One region of the Aliivibrio sp. A6 genome, then DNA from elsewhere that is predicted to be linked to it. Evidence: predicted binding sites of a transcription regulator. Region 1 holds the regulator's gene; each other region holds the start of a gene.
The links. The regulator CRP, encoded in region 1, controls carbon source genes, mostly activating them, when cyclic AMP is high. The targets are predictions, from matches to a motif close to TGTGANNNNNNTCACA.

Region 1 (5,568 bases):
CCACCAGCGCGAGATGCATGGGGTAATAACGAAGAAGGTGATAATGATTCTGGTACCCGTCAATCTTTCCGTAAAAAACTGCGTGAAGGCAAGCTAGACGACAAAGAAATTGAAGTGGATGTTGCAGCACCTCAGGTCGGTGTAGAGATCATGGCTCCTCCTGGCATGGAAGAGATGACAAACCAACTTCAAGGTATGTTCCAAAACCTATCAGGCGGTAATACAACCAAAAAGCGTAAGATGAAAATTGTTGATGCCCTTAAAGCACTAACAGAAGAAGAAGGCGTGAAACTGGTTAATCCTGAAGAACTAAAAGAACAAGCCATCTTTAACGTAGAAAACCACGGTATCGTATTTATCGATGAAATAGACAAGATCTGTAAAGGCTCAAACTCTCATTCAGGTGATGTTTCTCGTGAAGGTGTGCAACGTGATTTACTGCCATTAGTTGAGGGCAGCACAGTAAGCACTAAACACGGTATGGTGAAAACCGATCATATGTTATTCATCACATCGGGTGCATTCCAGATGGCAAAACCGTCTGATCTAATCCCTGAGTTACAAGGCCGTTTACCTATCCGTGTTGAGCTTGAAGCATTAACAGCAAATGACTTCAAACGTATCTTAACGGAACCAAACGCGTCATTAACTGAACAATACATAGCTCTATTGGCAACCGAAAATGTAAGCGTTGAATTTACTGAAGATGGCATCACTCGTATTGCTGAGTCCGCTTTCCAAGTAAACGAAAGTACAGAAAACATTGGTGCTCGTCGCTTACATACGGTGATGGAACGCTTAATGGAAGAGATCTCTTACGATGCTTCTGAAAAACACGGCGAGAGCTTAGTTGTTGATGCTGAATACGTAAGTTCGCGTTTAGGCAAGCTAGTCGCAGATGAAGATTTAAGTCGCTTCATTCTGTAATTTTTAGCCTTTATGCTAAATAAAGCCTCGTTAATGAAAATTAGCGAGGCTTTCTCTTTAGGAAACGCATTATTTTAAGCCACGATTTCCCAAGAGTGTGTCATATCAATGCCTTCACCTAGCATTAAACATACTGAACAATACTTCTGTAATGAATCAGCAGTAACTTGCTCAACAATGCTAGGATCCAGATTATCACCACTCACTTCAAAATGAATATTCACATGAGTAAACAGCTTTGGCGCAGTTTCACGACGCGCGCTTGATAACTTAGCAATACAGCCTGTTACTTTTTGATTTGCAGATTTAAGTCCATCTACAACATCAACAGAACTGCATCCACCAGCGGCCATTAATACCATTTCCATCGGGCTTGGGGCTTTTTCACCACCATTTCCATCCATTACCACAGAGTGGCCAGATTGAGATTGACCTAGGAAAGTAAATCCCTCAATCCATTTAACTTCAGCGTTCATAAAAGCCTCTTTACTACATAAAAAGAAAACTCGTGATCCATTTCACGAAATTGTGCCCTTGGTCGCACATTTCATACGATCAAAGTCAAGAAATCAACGGCGAAACAAGGTATGATTTTATCAATTATCTCAACGAACATGCAGCCTTGTTCCGATAACCATATTCTATAGGCCAAACTGATATTTGGCTCAGTTATTTTAAAATGGACATCGCCTACTTGGCAAACGCAGAGGAAGTATAAAGTATGGTTCTAGGTAAACCTCAGACAGACCCAACATTAGAGTGGTTCTTATCTCATTGTCACATTCATAAGTACCCTTCAAAAAGTACTTTAATCCACGCTGGTGAAAAAGCTGAGACACTTTACTACATCGTAAAAGGTTCTGTTGCTGTACTAATCAAAGATGAAGAAGGTAAAGAAATGATCCTTTCTTACCTTAACCAAGGTGACTTCATCGGTGAGCTTGGCTTGTTTGAAGAAGGTCAAGAACGTTCAGCATGGGTTCGTGCTAAAAGCCCTTGTGAAGTGGCTGAAATTTCATTTAAGAAATTCCGTCAGCTTATTCAAGTAAACCCAGATATTCTGATGCGTCTTTCTGCTCAAATGGCAACTCGTCTACAAATCACTAGCCAAAAAGTAGGTGATTTAGCATTCCTAGACGTTACAGGCCGTATCGCTCAGACTCTATTGAATCTAGCTAAACAACCAGATGCAATGACTCACCCAGATGGCATGCAAATTAAGATCACTCGTCAAGAGATCGGTCAAATTGTAGGTTGTTCACGTGAAACTGTTGGCCGTATCTTGAAGATGCTTGAAGAGCAAAACTTGATCTCTGCACACGGTAAAACAATCGTAGTTTACGGTACTCGTTAATTTAACGCTTATCTTAAACGAATAAAAACGCAGCTCTTGAGCTGCGTTTTTTTATGCCTAAATTTTAGAATTAACTGTCTGTGCTTTCAAAAATTTTATCAGCAGATGCAGCGACAAATCCTGTATATATCTTGCCATTAGGTAGCGAATAACGCTTAGCAAACTCATAAAATCCACCTGGGATGTCAAACTCACCCTCAGTAAAGCTCACTTTCACTTTATCGGCCATGGTTGATGACTGTTCTAAGTAAACCTCAGGAGAGCCTTTCACTTCACCACCCACTTCGTTCATTGCAAAACCAGCATCACGTAAGTGTTGGTTCACATCAACCACTTCAGCAAACGCTTCAAGCTGATTAACATAAACCGTAAAGTGATTAGCACCATAACCATGAGCTGCCAGCCAAGAAGCATACTCACTCTCTTTTGCTAAGATTTGATATTCCTCAAAACTTAACGCCCAAGGACGGCCCGCTGAAAGAAAATCGCTGGTCGCAAAATAATGCGCTGGCACCTGTTCAACCAAAGCATGAATAATGTTCTGAGTTTCAAGCGATAGCTCTTCAACTAAAATCTCACTAATAAAAACAAGTGGCGCATTAGGATCTGGATGCTCAAAATGCTGTGCTTTGAGTTTTTTCGCTTCAAAATCATACGTCTCACACGCTTTATACCCTATTGCTAAAAATGGGGCAGCTAACGTTTGCAAGCCAACCTTAGGCAAGTTAAACGTACGTAATGCAATGTGATCGTTAATCAATTCATCGCCATTAGATAATAACTGATGAACCTTTCCTGCCGATGGGGATAAACGAGTAATATAATCTTGCCATAATGACGAAAATAAAGACGTTACGTTATTCATGCCTATCACCTCTTATAAAGTTAAACCCGGAGACAGTTGAGCGGGAATTTCACAGGCATCGCCTTCCATTGAGGCCATTGGGTAGGCACAATAATCTGCCGCATAGTAGGCACTTGGTTTCATATTGCCTGATGCCCCCGGACCACCAAATGGCGCGTCACCACTTGCTCCAGTTAATTGACGGTTACGATTTACAATACCTGCACGAATATGCTCTACAAAATATTCCCACTCATTGTCATCAGTTGAAACAAGACCTGCCGATAACCCATAACGAGTGCCATTAGCCAGATCTACCGCCTCTTCTAAGGTTTCATAGCGTACTATTTGCAATAATGGGCCAAAGTATTCTTCATCCGGTAATTCAGCTACATTAGTCGCATCGATAATGCCCGGAGAAACAAAGGCGTGGCCTAAGCTTTTCGCCTCAAGCAGTGATTCACCACCTAAAGCTTGTAAATTCTTCTGAGCATTTAAAATAAACTCTGCCGCAGCGACGGATATTTGCGGTCCCATGAATGGCGCGTTATCAGCAAAAGGTTGGTCAACCACAATGCTTTTTGCGACCTCAACAAGACGCACAACTAACTCATCTCCAGCTTGGCCTTTTTGCACATACAGACGACGAGCACAAGTACAACGCTGACCAGCACTGATAAAAGCTGACTGAATAATGGTATAAACCGTCGCTTCTCGATCTCCAAAATTATGAGAGATCACCATTGGGTTATTCCCCCCCATTTCTAAGGCCAGCATTTTCCCTGTATCTCCTGCAAATTGGCGATGTAAAATATGCCCTGTATTCGCACTGCCGGTAAACAACAACCCATCAATCCCTTTAGCGCTAGCCAGTGCTTCACCCGTTTCACGAGCACCTTGTACTAAGTTAATCACTCCATTAGGTAAACCGGCTTGCTGCCACAGCTGCATAATTACTTCACTGGTCCATGGTGTTTGCTCTGAAGGTTTTAATACCACGGTATTACCCGCAAGTAACGCAGGAACGATATGACCATTTGGTAGGTGTCCTGGGAAGTTATACGGCCCAAAGACAGCCATTACTCCTAGTGGGCGATGTCTTAGTACAATTTTATTCCCTGCAGCTTCACGCTCTTTATGTGGCGTTCTTTCATGGTAAGCACGAATGGAAATCGCGATTTTCCCCACCATAGCTCCCGCTTCGGTTTTTGTTTCCCAGAAAGGTTTACCCGTCTCTTTTGCAATAACTTCAGCAACTTTATCAGCATTCTCTTTTACCAATTCAGCAAAGCGCTCGATAACCGCTTGGCGCGCTTCAAAAGGCTGTTTTTTCCACTCAATAAAGGCATGACGTGCCGCACTAACAGCAGACTCAACCTGTTCTTTGGTTGCGCTGTCTCCTTCCCACACCACTTCACTGTTGTATGGGCTTACTGATTGTATGGTTTCACCTTGTCCTGAAACCCAATCCCCTGCAATCCAATGTGTCATATCCTTTGTCCTCTATTGAGCTAATAAACGTACGTAATCATCCACTTCTACTTGCAATGCCGTTGCCGCTTCTTGCGTTAAATGAACGGTATCAGTCGCTTTATCATAAGCGGCGGTGGTTGCTGTTGCTCTGAAATTCTCAAACGATGTGTTTGCAATTAAATACTGCTGTGAGCTGTTATGCTCTGTGATGATAACTTTAGCTTTAAATGAATTTCGCACCGATTCAATGCTGCGTAAATCACATTCAACCGTTGGCCCTGCATCAAAAATATCGACATAACCTCGACAGCGGAAACCTTCATTTTCTAATAGTCTTAGAGCAGGTTTAGTGTTGTCATGCACCTTACCGATAACCGCCTGAGCCTCTTTACTTAATAAGCTAACGTAGATTGGTAGCTTAGGCATAAGATCAGCAATGAATCCTTTATATCCAATACCCGTTAGATAATCCGCTTCAGTAAAATCAATTGAGAAGAAGTGTTTTTGCAGCCATTTCCAAAATGGTGACTCCCCTTCTGCATCAGAAACACCACGCATTTCTGCAAAAATAGTGTCCGAAAAACGATGCGGATGTTCCGCCATCATTAAAAAACGCGCTTTAGACATCAAACGGCCATTCAGGCCTTCACGAAACTCTGGGCGTAAGAAAAGCGTACAGATCTCAGTACTGCCAGTGTAATTACTGCCAAAAGTCAGTACCTTCACGACATTATTAACATTGAGCTTACGTGAGAAATGAACCACTTTACTGATGTGATAATTATAGAAGGGAGAATCCAAACCAACCGCAGCCTCTATTCCTGTAGTTCCTGTAACTTCCCCCGTTACTGAATCTTGGCCAACCATTAGGTAACCTTCTGTTCCAGGCTCTTGAACTTCTTTTTCAAAACTATCTATGGAGTGATCAATTCGATTTCGTAATTGTTCTTCGTTAACGGGTAGCGAGGTG
Region 2 (5,568 bases), on a different contig from region 1:
CCTAAGCCTAATGGATATCAGTCTATCCACACCGTGGTATTAGGCCCAGAAGGGAAGACGATTGAAATTCAGATCCGTACCAAGGATATGCATGAAGACTCAGAGCTAGGCGTTGCCGCGCACTGGAAATACAAAGAAGGTTCATCAAACAGCAGTCGTAGTGGTTACGACGAAAAAATTACATGGCTACGTAAGCTGCTTGATTGGCAAGAAGAGATGTCTGATTCTGGCGAAATGCTGGATGAACTTCGCAGTCAAGTATTTGATGACCGTGTTTATGCCTTTACGCCTCGTGGCGATGTCGTCGATTTACCAATGGGCGCAACACCGTTAGATTTTGCGTACCACATACACTCAGAAGTCGGACATCGTTGCATTGGTGCAAAAGTAGGGGGACGAATAGTTCCATTTACGCATCAATTGAGCATGGGTGATCAAGTTGAAATTATCACACAAAAAGAGCCGAACCCATCACGAGATTGGTTAAACCCAACATTAGGTTTTGTTAACTCAGGCCGTGCTCGCGCTAAAATTAACGCATGGTTCAGAAAGCAGAGTCGAGAGAAGAATCTTGATGCAGGTAAAGAGATCTTAGAAACAGAGCTTGCTAAGATTGGCGGTACATTAAAAGACGCTGAGCGCTATGCACTTAAGCGTTTTAATGTGAACTCGACAGATGAGCTTTTTGCAGGCGTTGGCAGCGGTGACTTACGTATTAACCAAGTGATTAATCATATTAATGCGTTAGTGAATAAACCGACTGCTGAGCAAGAAGATCAAAAGGCACTCGAACAACTGCAAGAGTTAGAAGCCAAAGCACAAGCACAAGCTCAAGCGCAAAATAAAAAGCGTAATGATGCGGTTGTCGTTGAAGGGGTTGATAACTTAATGACTCACCTTGCTCGTTGTTGTCAGCCGATCCCTGGAGATCCAATTGCCGGCTACATTACACAAGGGCGCGGCATTTCGGTTCACCGCAGCGATTGTGATCAATTAAACGAACTTCGTCATCATGCTGCTGAACGTATTATTGACACGGTGTGGGGCACAGGTTTTGAAGGGTCTTACATACTGACACTACGAGTGACAGCAATGGATCGTTCAGGTTTGCTAAAAGATCTTACCAGCTTGTTTGCCAATGAAAAAGTGAAAGTCTCTGGGATGAAGAGCCGGAATGATCATAAGAAACAGCTGTTGATCATGGACTTTGATCTTGAAGTTTTTAATGCTGATATCTTAGGGCGATTGCTCACACGAGTAGAGCAAGTGAAGGATGTAATAGAAGCTACACGACTTTCATAATAAATTTATCACTTGAATAGCTATCGTTAACTTATTGATAAATAATGTTTATCTTTTAAAGCCGAATGCATTTAATTGCATTCGGCTTTTTTATTGAAAAAAAATCTCAAGTTCTGAAATGGCAGGCCGTAAATATAGGTATCAACGATGAATTATAGGCTTCTATCCTATAACAATAAGTGAAGCCGACCGGAGCAAACATTATGTCAATTTCAGTAAATACAAACATCTCAGCAATGACAGCACAACGTTACATGAACAATGCAACTGCTGCACAAACTGACTCAATGGAGAAATTGTCTTCAGGTTCAAAAATCAACAGCGCTGCTGATGATGCTTCTGGTCTGCAGATCTCAAATCGTATGACAGCACAAACTCGTGGCTTAGACGTTGCGGTTCGTAACGCTAACGACGGTATGTCAATTGCGCAAACAGCAGAAGGCGCAATGAAAGAAACAACGAATGTTCTTCAACGTTTACGTGATTTATCTCTTCAATCAGCGAATGGTTCAAATACAGACGCAGATCGTCAAGCAATGCAAGAAGAAGCAAGTTCACTAACTGATGAACTGAACCGTATTGCAGAAACAACTTCTTTTGCTGGTACCCGTTTAATTAATGGCGAGTTTGGCACAAAATCTTTCCAAATTGGTGCTGATTCAGGTGAAGCAGTAGCAATGACATTAAACAGCATGCGTGCTGACGAAGCGACAATGGGTGGTAAATCTTACTTCGCTGAAGAAGGTCGTGATATCAACTGGAAAGTAGGTGCAGAAAACACGCAGTTTAATGTGACATACAATGATAAAAACGGTAATCCTCAAGAAATCAACATCTCAGCAAAAGCAGGTGATGATATTGAAGAATTAGCAACTTACATTAACGGTCAAACAAACGAGTTAAGCGCATCGGTAACTGAAGATGGCGTACTGCAAGTATTTATGTCAGGTGAAACTATCTCTTCACCATTAGAGTTCAATGGCTCTCTAGCGAATGAATTAAAAATGGGTGGCGAGTCGGACGATACTGTAGCATCTATGGACCTAACAACCGTTGGTGGTGCACAGCGTTCAATTGATGTGATTGATGCCGCTCTAGAATACGTTGATGGTAATCGTGCTTCATTAGGTGCATTCCAAAACCGTTTTGAAAGTGCAGTTAAAAACTTAACTAACATTAACGAAAACATCACGGATTCAAATAGCCAAATTAAAGACACTGATTTTGCTAAAGAGACAACAAACTTAACGAAGACACAAATTTTAAGTCAATCAAGTTCGTCAATTTTGGCACAAGCAAAACAAGCGCCAAGCATGGCAATGAGCTTATTAGGTTAAGTTAACAAAAAGCCTTCTTAATTTAAGGCGAATGTATTTTTAAAAAAGCGGTGACTATAATGGTCACCGCTTTTTTTGTTTTTAAATCGAAGGGATAGATATGGCCGCTCAAAATAACATTGAACAGTTACTCTCAATAATGGCTCAATTAAGAGATAAAGAATTAGGTTGTCCGTGGGATAGAAAGCAGACGTTTGATTCTATTATCCCCCATACAATAGAAGAGACTTATGAAGTGGTAGATGCGATTCATAAGAAGGACTGGAGCAATTTAAAAGAAGAGTTAGGGGATTTACTATTCCAAGTTATTTTTTATGCGCAAATGGCGAAAGAGGAGGGGTTATTCGATTTTAATGATGTAGTAGATACACTAAATGAAAAGTTGGTTCGTCGCCATCCACACGTCTTTGGAGACGAAGTGTTCTCATCAGAAGAGGAGATAACAGCGAATTGGGATAAAGTGAAGCAACAAGAGCGCTTAGAAAAAGAAGCGTTAAATAACATATCCCAAAAGCAAGGAAGCATATTAGATTCAGTGCCTACCGCTTTACCTGGGTTATTACGAGCAAATAAAATCCAGAAGCAGTGTGCTAAAATTGGTTTTGATTGGGATGAATTACAGCCAGTTGCAGATAAAGTAAATGAAGAAGTGGCAGAGGTGTTAGAAGAGGCACTGAAAAAGCCGAGAAATGAAGCCAAACTGGAAGAAGAATTGGGGGATTTACTTTTTGCTACAGTAAATTTTTCACGTCATTTAGGAAAAAATCCAGAGCAAGCTTTATGTAAAGCAAATGATAAATTTGAACGCCGTTTTCGTCAAATTGAAGCGAACGTCGCCAAAAAGAATAAAAAAATAGAGCAATGTGATTTAAATGAACTAGACTCTGAATGGGAAAATGTGAAGCGAAGCGAGCGGAATTGATTTGGAGCAAAAAATAAATCAATTAACTGTGATACTTTTCACGTTGTGGCGATAAAGCGGTTCTGGTATATTCACTTCCCGTCCAGATGAAATCCATTTTTATTCCTCATTACACCAATTTCAGGTAACGTATGACGACGAATTACATTTTTGTAACTGGCGGGGTTGTATCCTCACTAGGTAAAGGTATTGCAGCAGCATCATTAGCAGCTATTCTTGAAGCTCGTGGCTTAAAAGTCACTATGATGAAGCTTGACCCATACATCAACGTTGATCCAGGCACAATGAGCCCAACTCAACACGGTGAAGTATTCGTCACGGAAGACGGCGCAGAAACAGATCTAGACTTAGGTCACTACGAGCGCTTCATCCGCACCAAAATGACTAAGCGTAACAACTTTACCGCTGGTCGTGTATACGCAGATGTTCTACGTAAAGAACGTCGCGGTGACTACTTAGGTGCAACAATCCAAGTTATCCCTCATATTACTAATGCGATTAAAGAACGTGTTATTTCAGGCGCTGAAGGCCACGATATCGCAATCGTAGAAGTTGGTGGTACCGTTGGTGATATCGAATCTCTACCGTTCATGGAAGCGATTCGTCAGCTAGCAGTAGAGTTAGGCCGTGAGCGTGCTATGTTTATGCACTTAACACTGGTTCCTTACTTAGGCGCTGCAGGCGAGCTTAAAACTAAGCCAACTCAACACTCAGTAAAAGAACTACTATCTATCGGTATCCAACCAGATATCCTAGTTTGTCGTTCTGATCGTGTTATCCCAGCGAACGAACGTAAGAAAATTGCTCTTTTCTGTAATGTTCAAGAAAAAGCAGTTATCTCAATGAAAGACGTAGATTCAATCTACAAAATCCCACAACTTATCAAAGCACAAGGTACTGATGATCTAGTATGTCAACGCTTTGGTATTACAGCTCCTGAAGCTGATCTTTCTGAGTGGGAACAAGTAATTTATGAAGAAGCGAACCCAACTGGTGAAGTTACTATCGGTATGGTTGGCAAATACATTGAATTACCAGACGCTTACAAGTCAGTAAACGAAGCATTAAAACATGCGGGCTTGAAAAACCGTCTAAACGTCACTATTAAATATGTAGATTCACAAGATGTAGAATCTAAAGGTACTGAAATCCTAGAAGGTCTAGACGCAATTCTAGTTCCTGGTGGTTTCGGTGACCGCGGTGTTGAAGGCAAGATCCTTGCTGCTCAATACGCTCGTGAAAATGAAGTACCATATTTAGGAATCTGTCTAGGTATGCAAGTTGCGTTAATTGAATATGCGCGTAACGTTGCTAATATGGAAGGGGCTCACTCTTCTGAATTCTCTAAAGACACTAAGTTCCCTGTAGTTGGTTTAATCACTGAGTGGATTGATGGCGACGGCAACGTTGAAGAGCGTACTGAGAAATCAGATCTAGGCGGTACAATGCGTCTTGGTTCTCAACTATGTCACCTTGCTAAAGGTTCAAAAGCTCGTGAGCTTTACGGTAACGCAACTGTTGAAGAGCGTCACCGTCACCGTTATGAAGTAAATAATAATTTACTTCCTCAGCTTGAAAAAGCCGGTCTTAAGATTTCTGGCCTATCAGCTGATAAGAAGCTGGTGGAAATTATTGAAATCCCTAACCACCCATGGTTTGTGGCTGCTCAATTCCACCCAGAATTCACATCAACACCTCGTGATGGTCACCCATTATTTGAAGGTTTTGTTAAAGCTGCGGGCGTAAATGCACGCGGTGAATTCGAAAAGTAATAGGATATTACGGATAGCTGCTCAATGTTGTAGCAGCTATTTTTAGCTTTTAAATTAAAGATAAAGTAGAGGAAACACAATGTCTAAGATCGTTAAAGTTCTAGGTCGTGAAATCATCGATTCTCGTGGTAACCCAACAGTTGAAGCTGAAGTTCACCTAGAAAGTGGTTTTGTAGGTATGGCTGCTGCTCCATCTGGCGCATCTACAGGTTCTCGTGAAGCTCTTGAGCTACGT
Region 3 (5,568 bases), on a different contig from region 1:
TTCACTCTTTATTATATATCAACGCTTACATATACCAATTCAAGTGAGTAAGTGTCTAGATAATTGCGTAGGAAAAATAGATTAAAACAAGGCATAAACTGCAATAACTAGTGGGCCTAATTATAACCAATCTTTGCAAACGAAAAGCATAACGCAGTTATAATCTATTTTAACAAGCAAGAATGAACACCTACTTATTTGAGTTGGTATCATCATAACAGATAAAAAAAATCCCTTCGTAGTTGCCTACAAAGGGATTTAAAATTTTATTTGATTTGTGATTTAACTAAAGCTAAATCCGAATCAATAATTACTTAGGTGCACGACCAGCACGTTTACGATCGTTCTCTGTAAGATGACGCTTACGGATACGGATGCTTACTGGTGTTACTTCTACTAGTTCATCATCATCGATGAATTCTAGAGCTTGCTCAAGTGTGTATTTGATAGCAGGAGAAAGCGTTTGAGCTTCATCAGTACCAGATGCACGTACGTTAGTCAGTTGCTTACCACGTAGACAGTTGATAGTCAGGTCGTTAGCACGGTTATGAATACCGATGATTTGACCTTCATATACTTCATCACCGTGCTCTGCAAATAAACGGCCACGATCTTGAAGGTTGAATAGAGAGTAAGTTACTGCTTTACCCATACCGTTCGAGATTAATACGCCGTTAGCACGTTGACCAATTTCGCCACCTTTGTGTGGACCGTAGTGATCAAACGAGTGGTAAATTAGACCAGAACCAGACGTCATTGTTAGGAATTCAGTTTGGAAACCGATAAGACCACGAGAAGGCATCATGAAGTCCATACGAATACGGCCTTTACCATCTGGAGCCATATCTGTTAGCTCACCCTTACGGATACCGATGTTTTCCATGATTGCACCTTGGTGCTCTTCCATAACATCGATAGTTACTGTTTCAAACGGTTCTGTTAGAACACCGTTTTCATCATGTTTGATGATAACTTCTGGACGAGATACTGCTAGCTCGAAACCTTCACGACGCATGTTTTCGATCAGGATAGATAGGTGAAGTTCACCACGGCCTGATACGCGGAATTTATCTGGATCTGACGCTTGCTCAACACGTAATGCTACGTTATGAACTAGTTCTTTTTCTAGACGCTCAAGGATGTTACGTGAAGTAACGAACTTACCTTCTTTACCAGCGAAAGGTGAGTTGTTTACTTGGAAAGTCATTGTTACTGTTGGTTCATCAACAGACAGTGGCTTCATCGCTTCAACGTTGTTTACGTCACAGATTGTGTCTGAAATTTTCAGCTCACCAAGACCTGTGATTGCAATGATGTCACCAGCATTTGCAACTTCAACTTCGTGACGGTCAAGACCTAGGTAACCAAGAACTGTACCTACTTTACCATTACGCTTAGAACCATCTGCGCCTACGATAGTTACTTGTTGGTTTGCTTTTACAGAACCACGAGTAACACGACAAACACCGATAACACCAACATAAGAGTTGTAATCTAGTTGAGAAACTTGCATTTGTAGAGCACCGTCGATGTCTACGCTTGGCGCATCTACGTTATCAACTACTGCTTGGAACAATGGTTCCATGTTTTCGCCAGTCTCGCCTTCTTCCATTGTTGCCCAGCCGTTAAGTGCTGATGCGTAAACAGTAGTGAAGTCTAGTTGCTCATCAGTTGCGCCTAGGTTGTCGAATAAATCAAAGATTTGATCCATAACCCAATCAGGACGAGCACCAGGACGGTCAATCTTGTTGATTACAACGATCGGCTTAAGGCCGTGTGAGAATGCTTTTTGTGTAACGAAACGCGTTTGAGGCATTGGGCCGTCAACAGCATCTACGATAAGAAGAACAGAATCAACCATAGACATGATACGCTCAACTTCACCACCGAAATCGGCGTGTCCAGGAGTATCTACGATGTTGATGCGGTAATCGTTCCAGTTAATTGCTGTATTTTTAGCAAGGATCGTAATACCACGCTCTTTCTCGATGTCGTTCGAGTCCATTACGCGTTCTTCAGTCTCACCACGAGATGATTCTAGTGTGCCTGATTGTTGTAATAGCTTATCAACCAAGGTTGTTTTACCGTGGTCAACGTGCGCAATAATTGCGATATTTCTTAGTTTATCAATCTGTGGAGTAGACATGGATTCAAATTCACTCAGAGCATGTAGAGCCACCATTGGCACTACTTGGTTTAAAAACGGTCAATAATTTAACAGATTTTAGCGCAAAACCCACGAAATATGTGATTAAAGACACAATTATTTTTAAATTAATTTAATACAGCCCCAAAAAACGCTGTAAAAACGACCAACTCTAGCGAGATTTATGCAATCTAGTTAATAACTTTATTATCTTTACCAAAAAACTAAAGGATATAATTATCAACACCTTAGGAGCAGTATTGTTACTAATAATTTAATTTCATGTTGGAATTAGATTGACAAATTTTCCATTTCACTGCTGAATAGCGGATAGAAGTAATTAATGACAATTTATTTTTATCTGCACTTTCCTATTGCAACGCACAATAATGGTGCAAACAGGGATCAAATTAGTGCAGTTAAAGATGGATTTTAGTAAATTAAAAACGCAAGTCATTAATAATAAAGGATTATTACTTTTGGCACAGTTCTAGCTACATAGTAAATAACAGCTTAGCTGGCCAATATTTATATTATAACACTGGAGGTTATCCTACATGTCAGTAGAAAACGTATTAGCTCTAATTCAAGAGAACGAAGTAAAATTTATTGATTTACGCTTTACCGATACAAAAGGTAAAGAACAACATATCTCAATTCCTTCTCATCAAGTTGACGCCGACTTCTTTGAAGAAGGTAAAATGTTCGATGGTTCTTCAGTTGCAGGCTGGAAAGGCATTAACGAATCTGACATGGTAATGATGCCAGATGCAGCAAGTGCGGTACTTGACCCATTCACAGCGGATCCAACACTAAACATTCGTTGTGACATTCTTGAGCCAGCAACACTGCAAGGTTACGATCGTGACCCACGCTCTATCGCTAAGCGTTCTGAAGAATACATGCGTTCAACAGGTATCGCTGACACAGTGTTAATCGGTCCTGAGCCAGAGTTCTTCCTATTTGATGATGTTCGTTTCAACACTGACATGTCTGGTTCTTTCTTCAAAATTGACGATATCGAAGCAGCTTGGAACTCAGGTACTGAATACGAAGGCGGCAATAAAGGCCACCGTCCAGGTGTTAAAGGCGGTTACTTCCCAGTAGCTCCTGTTGATTCTTCTCAAGACATCCGTTCTGCTATGTGTTTAATCATGGAAGAAATGGGCCTTGTTGTTGAAGCACACCACCATGAAGTAGCAACTGCGGGTCAAAATGAGATCGCAACACGCTTCAACACGCTAACAACAAAAGCGGATGAGACTCAAATCTATAAGTACGTTGTTCATAACGTAGCGCACGCTTACGGTAAAACAGCGACTTTCATGCCTAAACCACTGGTTGGCGATAACGGTTCTGGTATGCACGTTCACCAATCTCTAGCAAAAGACGGTGTAAACCTGTTTGCTGGTGATAAGTACGGCGGCCTATCTGAAATGGCTATCTACTACATTGGCGGCATCATCAAGCATGCTCGTGCAATCAATGCATTTGCTAACCCATCAACAAACTCATACAAGCGTCTTGTTCCTGGCTTTGAAGCACCTGTTATGCTTGCATACTCTGCACGTAACCGTTCTGCTTCTATCCGTATCCCTGTGGTACCAAGCCCGAAAGCACGTCGTATCGAAGTTCGTTTTGGTGACCCAGCGGCTAACCCATACCTATGCTACTCAGCAATGCTAATGGCTGGTCTTGACGGAATTAAGAACAAGATCCACCCAGGTGAAGCTATGGATAAGGATCTGTACGACCTTCCTGCGGAAGAAGCGGCAGAAATCCCAACAGTAGCTGAGTCTCTAGATATTGCTCTACAAGCGCTAGATACTGACCGTGAATTCTTAACGTCTGGCGGCGTGTTCTCTGATGACTTTATTGATTCTTACATCAAACTTAAGTCTCAAGATGTTGAAGCAATCAACACAGCGGTTCACCCACTTGAGTTTGAAATGTATTACTCAGTTTAATTCTGACGCAACAGTTTGAAATCAAATTGCTATTTTTAGGCTCGCTTCACAAGCGAGCCTTTTTTATGTTGGCAATTTCTCTTTTAACAGTAATTCTAATAGGCTCACACTTACCCAGATTTCATTTCTGCAGTATCGTTATGACATCAATATCATGGTGACATTATGCGTTATATTTTTTTCATCCTTTTTAGCTTACTCTCAGCATCGATTTTCGCTAATACGGTTTACACTTGGGAAGACAGCAAGGGCGTTCGCCATTTTAGTGATAGCGCACCTCTTAGTAAGGGGCCTGTAACAACGATCTCTTTATCACCCACAACTAGCGTTGAAACCTCTCCTGCAGTACCTGAACATTCGAAAAAAACAGCACCCACAACCAAGCCAATGAAAAAGAAACTCAAGCCACTCGCTATCTCTGTGACTAACTTACAACAAGAAGAAACAATCCGCAGTTCTCGAGGTCATATCACCGTATTAACTGAACTCACACGTAAGCTCAGCATTAATGAAAAATTACAGTTACTGCTCGATGGTGCGCCTTATGGTCCGCCACAAACATCCACAGAGTGGAAACTAAAAAACATAAATAGAGGAACCCACCTCATTACCGTTATTGCTCTGAAAGACGGCAAGAGAATTGCATCATCACCTATTATTACTGTTTTTTTGCATCGCCCATCAACAAACTAAAGGAACCGCTTCAGTTCCTGTCTGACAAGCAAGGTGCAATGCACTACAATGGTGCAAGATGGGTTTTGCGATACAAGGACGATGATGTTAACGATGGACTTTTCGACACAGCTGCTTGAGCACCAAGTAACGGCGATTTTATTACTGGATGATCACCGTACTATTCATTATGCCAACCCAGCAGCAGAACAACTCTTTTCTCAAAGCGCGCAGCGAATGGCTCAACATCGTTTTGATGAGCTATTCCACCACTCTAAATTTGATCTCTCTACCTTAATGCAACCGCTAACAACAGGCCAGAGCGTGACGGATAGTGATGTTCAAATCATGATTGATGACCGATCACTTTATATTGAAGTCACATCAAGCCCCATTGAGATCGAAAAATCACTTTACCTATTGGTTGAAATTCGCCAAATCGAACAACAACGCCGTTTGTCTCAAGAAATTAATCAACACGCTCAACAACAAGCCGCTAAAGTCTTGGTTCGTAGTTTGGCTCATGAAATTAAAAACCCATTAGGGGGATTACGTGGCGCAGCACAACTACTCGAACGAATGCTGCCAAAACCTGAATTACATGAATACACTCAAATCATTATTGAGCAAGCAGACCGATTGCGAAACTTAGTTGATCGCCTATTGGGACCTCAAAAATTAGGCCACAAAAAGCCAGAAAACCTACACGCAGTCATTGAAAAAGTCCGCCAACTGATTGAGCTTAACTCCAGTTATCAGGTACGAATCATTCGAGATTATGAC
Region 4 (5,568 bases), on a different contig from region 1:
AAAACTTCATTCATAATTGACTCTCATTTTTTAGGTTGTGTGTGCATTAACTATAGTTTAGACCATAGTTTATTTTTTTAACCTAGCAGTTCTTCTCTCTTTTATTATGGATTCATTATATCAATATAATTTAGCTTGATTGTTTTCGTGTGGTAACGCAATCGGTTTGCATCTCAATCTTTTTTACACAAAATATGTGAAATAACGTCATATTTTCATCACACTTATTACTTAAATAACAGACATAAAAAAACCCGCAATAAGTGCGGGTTTTTGTGATTATCTGCTCTGCTCTATAAGATTATAGAGATAGGAATAGACCTGCGATTGTTGCTGACATTAGGTTTGATAATGTACCAGCAGCAACAGCTTTCATACCCATCTTAGCGATGTCATGACGACGTGCTGGTGCAAGGCTACCAAGACCGCCAAGTAGAATCGCTACAGAAGAAAGGTTTGCGAAGCCACATAGTGCGAATGAAATGATTGCTTTCGTTTTCTCAGAAAGAACAATTTCAGCGCCTTCAGCTAGGTACGGTGCAAAGTTTAAGTATGCAACGAATTCGTTAACTACCAGTTTTTGACCAAGGAATGAACCTGCAATTGTCGCTTCTTCCCACGGCACACCGATAAGGAATGCAAGTGGAGCAAAGATGTAACCAAGAATAAGCTCTAGCGTGATTTCTGGCATACCGAACCAACCACCAACGCCACCTAAGATACCGTTGATAAGCGCGATAAGGCCGATGAAAGCAAGAAGCATTGCACCTACGTTTAACGCAAGTTGCATACCTGTTGCAGCACCTGCCGCAGCAGCATCGATTACGTTAGCTGGCTTGTCTTCGCCTTCGTTATCAAGTGCGTCAAGTTGATCAATTGGTGTTTCAGTTTCTGGTTTGATGATTTTAGCAAACAGAAGACCACCAGGTGCAGCCATGAATGATGCTGCGATTAGGTATTCTAGAGGCACGCCCATAGAAGCATAACCAGCAAGTACACCACCAGCAACAGAGGCTAGACCACCACACATTACTGCAAATAGCTCAGATTGAGTCATTTTTGGAACAAACGGACGCACAACTAGAGGCGCTTCAGTTTGACCAACAAAGATGTTAGCTGTAGCAGATAGTGATTCCGCACGAGATGTGCCAAGCGCTTTCTGTAGAGCACCACCTAGGAAGTTAATCACGATTTGCATGATACCTAGGTAGTAAAGAACCGCTGTTAATGAAGCGAAGAATACGATTACAGGAAGTACGCGTAGTGCGAATACGAAACCGCCGCCACCAAATACTTCAAACATTTTACCTGATACTAGGCCACCGAATAAAAACTCGATACCTTGGTTACCATAGTTGATTACGTTCGCAACGGCTTCAGATGCACCGTAAAGTACATCACGACCCACAGGTACATAAAGTACAAATGCGCCTAGGAAGAATTGGATAGCAAATGCACCACCCACAGTACGTAAATTAATTGCTTTGCGGTTGTCAGAAAGAAGTACAGCTATACCTAGCAGTACCACGATCCCAACCAAACTCATTAGCAGGCTCATAGTTAAAGTTTTCCCTAAATTTATTGTTGGCGTGTTTCAAATTAGCGGGGGCGATTATACTCATTGAACCACCAATAAAGTAATGCTGTCGTCACATATTCGCGGCTGATACATGCTTTGTTCATTCATAATTGTGATCATTATCACTAAGAGGTTTCTAAATAATCATCAATTACACCTAAAGAAATGACTAATAACTCAAATCCCAAACAAAGAGGTGGTATTTTTATAAACAGTTTCCGAAATCGTTTGCATTGACTCTTTTCTAATCAAAGCCAAGTGTTTGCATACTTTTTGTACTTTATCTGGCGTGTTTTTTTGTCCTTGAAAACCAAATAGTGGCATGTCTGGAGCGTCAGTTTCTAGTAAAATTTTATCTAAAGGCAATTGTGAAACCACCATTTTGGTCTTCTTAGCTCTTTCGTAACTGATCACGCCACCGACACCAATATAGAAACCTAATTCAATAAATTGATTCGCCTGCTGCAAGCTACCACTAAAGCCATGAATAACCCCGCCTCTCTCTGGCTTAATTTCTCTCAACAGCTTTACTACCATATCGTGGCTTTTACGGCTGTGAATAATTAAAGGAAGTTGATGCTTTTTTGCCAATAAACACTGCTGGCGAAAAACAGAGATTTGTATTTCCTTATCATTGTCTTGATGCCAAAAATCCAATCCACATTCACCAATCGCTACACACTTATTATTTTCTTCATCAAGCAACGCAGCTAAACTTTCTAACTCTTTTTCATAGTTTGATGTAATAAATAATGGGTGAATGCCTAATGCGTAATAAATACCATCAAACTGTTTGGATAAACCATTCACTTGATTCCAATTTGATTGATTCACACTAGGGACAATGAATGTTGTTACTCCTCTGTCTTTTGCCATTTGTAAATACAAGGCTTCGTTACCTTTAAAAGGTGCAAAATCAAAATGACAGTGTGAATCAATGAATCGGAAAGCCATTACTCTTCTTCTTTTTTATAAGGGACACAACTGCGTTTATTTTCAGGCGTTAACCCTAGCGACTTACACCAATCATCGTATTTCTTAATCCATAACTTAATCAGTTTCAGCACCCTCGCCTTCCTTATCATTAATTACCGTCATTATCTCTATACTATAGATACAAAAACGGAGTCCGTTAAGACTCCGTTTCTATTTATTTGATTACAACTAGATTAGTGCTCACGAGTCGCTCTGAATTGAACCTCAGGGAAACGCTCAGACGCTAAATTCAAATTAACCATCGTTGGGGCAATGTACGTTAAGTTATTACCACCATCTAACGCTAGGTTACTTTGGTTTTTACGCTGGAAGTCATCCATGATTTTGCCATCAGTACATTCAACCCAACGAGCAGTTGCTACACTGATGCCTTCATAAATAGCTTCAACGTTATATTCAGATTTTAAACGAGATACGACCACATCAAACTGAAGTACACCAACCGCACCAACGATCAAATCATTGTTTTGAAGTGGACGGAATACTTGTACCGCGCCTTCTTCAGAAAGTTGAACAAGACCTTTAAGCAGTTGCTTTTGCTTTAGTGGATCTTTTAGGCGAATACGACGGAACAATTCAGGGGCAAAGTTTGGAATACCTGAGAATTTTAAGCTCTCACCTTGTGTAAACGTATCGCCGATTTGAATGGTCCCGTGGTTGTGTAAACCAATGATATCACCCGCATACGCCGTCTCAGCACGAGAACGATCGCCCGCCATGAAAGTTACCGCATCAGAAATACTAACACTCTTACCTGTACGCACGTGATTCATTTTCATGCTTTGAGTATAAGTACCCGACACAATACGCATGAAAGCGATACGGTCACGGTGCTTAGGATCCATGTTTGCTTGGATCTTAAATACAAAGCCTGAGAACTTATCTTCTGTTGCTTCAACTGGACGTTCTACTGCTTCACGTGTTTGTGGTGCAGGAGCCCAATCAGTTAAGCCTTCTAGCATGTGATCAACACCAAAGTTACCTAATGCGGTACCAAAATATACTGGCGTTAATTCACCGGCAAGGAAAAGCTCAAGATCAAATTCAGGGCAAGCACCCATTACTAACTCTAGCTCTTCACGAACATTCGCAGCTAGCTCAGCACCAACAGCTACATCTAACTCTGGGTTATCTAAACCTTTAATAGTACGAACTTCTTGAATTTCATGACCATGGCCTGATGCGTATAAGATCGTTTCATCGCGGTGGATGTGGTAAACACCTTTAAATTCTTTACCACAACCAATCGGCCATGAAATAGGTGCACAAGCCATTCCTAGCTCGCTTTCTACTTCATCAAGCACTTCCATTGGGTCACGTACTTCACGGTCTAATTTGTTCATAAACGTAACGATAGGTGTATCACGTAGGCGTGTTACTTCCATCAATTTACGAGTACGATCTTCGACACCTTTAGCGGCATCGATAACCATTAGACATGAATCTACAGCCGTTAGTGTACGGTAAGTATCTTCAGAGAAATCTTCGTGTCCAGGAGTATCAAGAAGGTTAACAAGACAACCATTAAATGGAAATTGCATTACCGACGTAGTTACCGAGATACCACGTTCTTTTTCCATTTCCATCCAGTCTGATTTTGCGTGCTGGTTTGAACCACGACCTTTTACCGTACCCGCTTTTTGAATCGCGTTTCCGAATAATAATACTTTTTCAGTAATGGTTGTTTTACCCGCATCCGGGTGAGAAATGATGGCAAAAGTCCTACGCTTTTGAATTTCTTGAAGAAAAATACTCATTCAGTGCTCTTAATTGGTTTTATGTACACAAGTATGTACTCAATTTGAATCATACTTATGAATCGGGCTTCATACAAAGAAGCAAATATGATGTAATTTTAAAGGAATTGTACCGATCTAGCCAGTGATACAGGAATAAACCTGCCATTAGTATAATAAGCTATTAATAGAAGATTAAGCCCTCGAACACCTACCACGTTACCTGAAATAGTTTCATTAACTATTAAACTTATTAATTTATCATTACTAAAAATAGATATTTAGAAGGAAAATAAAAAGGCTCGATAAACCATATCGAGCCTAGTACATGACATATCTAGTTTTACAGTAAAAATAGCATCATTAATTAAGTTTATTAACTAATGCTTTGAACTCATCAAGCTCATTCTTTGTTACCTTTTTTTCAGATAAAAGCCAATCACTGCATTCCTTGTGGCTTATACACATAAAAGATCCCATAAGAAGTTGCCCCCAATTTTGAGATATAATGATGTCATCACGTGTTGGTGACATATCTCCTACTTGAACCATCCATTTGCTATATGAAATCGCAGTTTTAATTTGAGAGAAGCCTTGAGAAGTAAATGCAGTATCATAAATACTGAACATCACCTTTCCTTGACATGCTTCATTACCTTTACCGCAAGCAGATAGATCAGCCTGATACTGCTGCAAAGCCGCATCATTGAATGCACCTGATTGGTTAATTTTTTCGACATCTACCATATTTAAATTTGCAGAAGGCAAAACAGATGGAGAGCAACCTGTCATCAAAGAGGCGAGAAAAAATGAAACTAAAGCTTTATTGTTAATCATATCAATACGTTACCATCAATAAAGAAACATTATATCCCCACAAGTGACATATTCCAATTATCGTTTTCTAAAATCCACCAACAAACGTATCGACAAAGCCCTTAAATTTCTCAGTTAAGCGGCCTACAATCTTTTTACGTTGCAGTATGGTTGGTTTACTCTCAAGCGTTGCTGCAAAGTCATCACGCAGTGGCATAACTTCACTCGTTTCATATCGACTGACTAAACTCTCTAACTTACCTTGATTAAGCTTTTCTTCTATTGCCATTTTCTCTAGTGCTAATCGCTTCTCTTTTTCCCAAAAGAACTCAAACTCTTCTTCAACATCAGCGTGAGCAGGTATTCCATCAAGATGCTCATTCATGAACTTTTCTATTAATTCTTTCTTACTAAGTAACGTTGGGTCAGTACTTACTAGAT

Region 2: the regulator CRP is predicted to act here: its motif matches at 3,589-3,604, upstream of PVK70_RS04225 (CTP synthase).
Region 3: the regulator CRP is predicted to act here: its motif matches at 2,247-2,262, upstream of typA (translational GTPase TypA).
Region 4: the regulator CRP is predicted to act here: its motif matches at 1,691-1,706, upstream of PVK70_RS01375 (NupC/NupG family nucleoside CNT transporter).

The regions. Positions count from the first base shown of each region.
Region 1 covers NZ_JARACR010000006.1:131,923-137,490, forward strand. Annotated here, with positions in the region: gene hslU (HslU--HslV peptidase ATPase subunit) at 1-927, shown strand, start outside; gene PVK70_RS05940 (OsmC family protein) at 1,002-1,403, opposite strand; gene crp (cAMP-activated global transcriptional regulator CRP) at 1,649-2,281, shown strand; gene PVK70_RS05950 (DUF1338 domain-containing protein) at 2,352-3,146, opposite strand; gene astD (succinylglutamate-semialdehyde dehydrogenase) at 3,159-4,616, opposite strand; gene astA (arginine N-succinyltransferase) at 4,629-5,568, opposite strand, start outside.
Region 2 covers NZ_JARACR010000004.1:169,425-174,992, reverse strand. Annotated here, with positions in the region: gene relA (GTP diphosphokinase) at 1-1,302, shown strand, start outside; gene PVK70_RS04235 (flagellin) at 1,506-2,639, shown strand; gene mazG (nucleoside triphosphate pyrophosphohydrolase) at 2,740-3,561, shown strand; gene PVK70_RS04225 (CTP synthase) at 3,693-5,333, shown strand; gene eno (phosphopyruvate hydratase) at 5,413-5,568, shown strand, end outside.
Region 3 covers NZ_JARACR010000013.1:28,526-34,093, forward strand. Annotated here, with positions in the region: gene typA (translational GTPase TypA) at 311-2,146, opposite strand; gene glnA (glutamate--ammonia ligase) at 2,704-4,113, shown strand; gene PVK70_RS09490 (DUF4124 domain-containing protein) at 4,279-4,806, shown strand; gene glnL (nitrogen regulation protein NR(II)) at 4,888-5,568, shown strand, end outside.
Region 4 covers NZ_JARACR010000002.1:59,984-65,551, forward strand. Annotated here, with positions in the region: gene PVK70_RS01370 (XapX domain-containing protein) at 1-14, opposite strand, end outside; gene PVK70_RS01375 (NupC/NupG family nucleoside CNT transporter) at 302-1,558, opposite strand; gene PVK70_RS01380 (TatD family hydrolase) at 1,757-2,533, opposite strand; gene PVK70_RS01385 (DUF5363 family protein) at 2,533-2,646, opposite strand; gene prfC (peptide chain release factor 3) at 2,749-4,332, opposite strand; gene PVK70_RS01395 (hypothetical protein) at 4,675-5,148, opposite strand; gene PVK70_RS01400 (type I restriction endonuclease subunit R) at 5,216-5,568, opposite strand, start outside.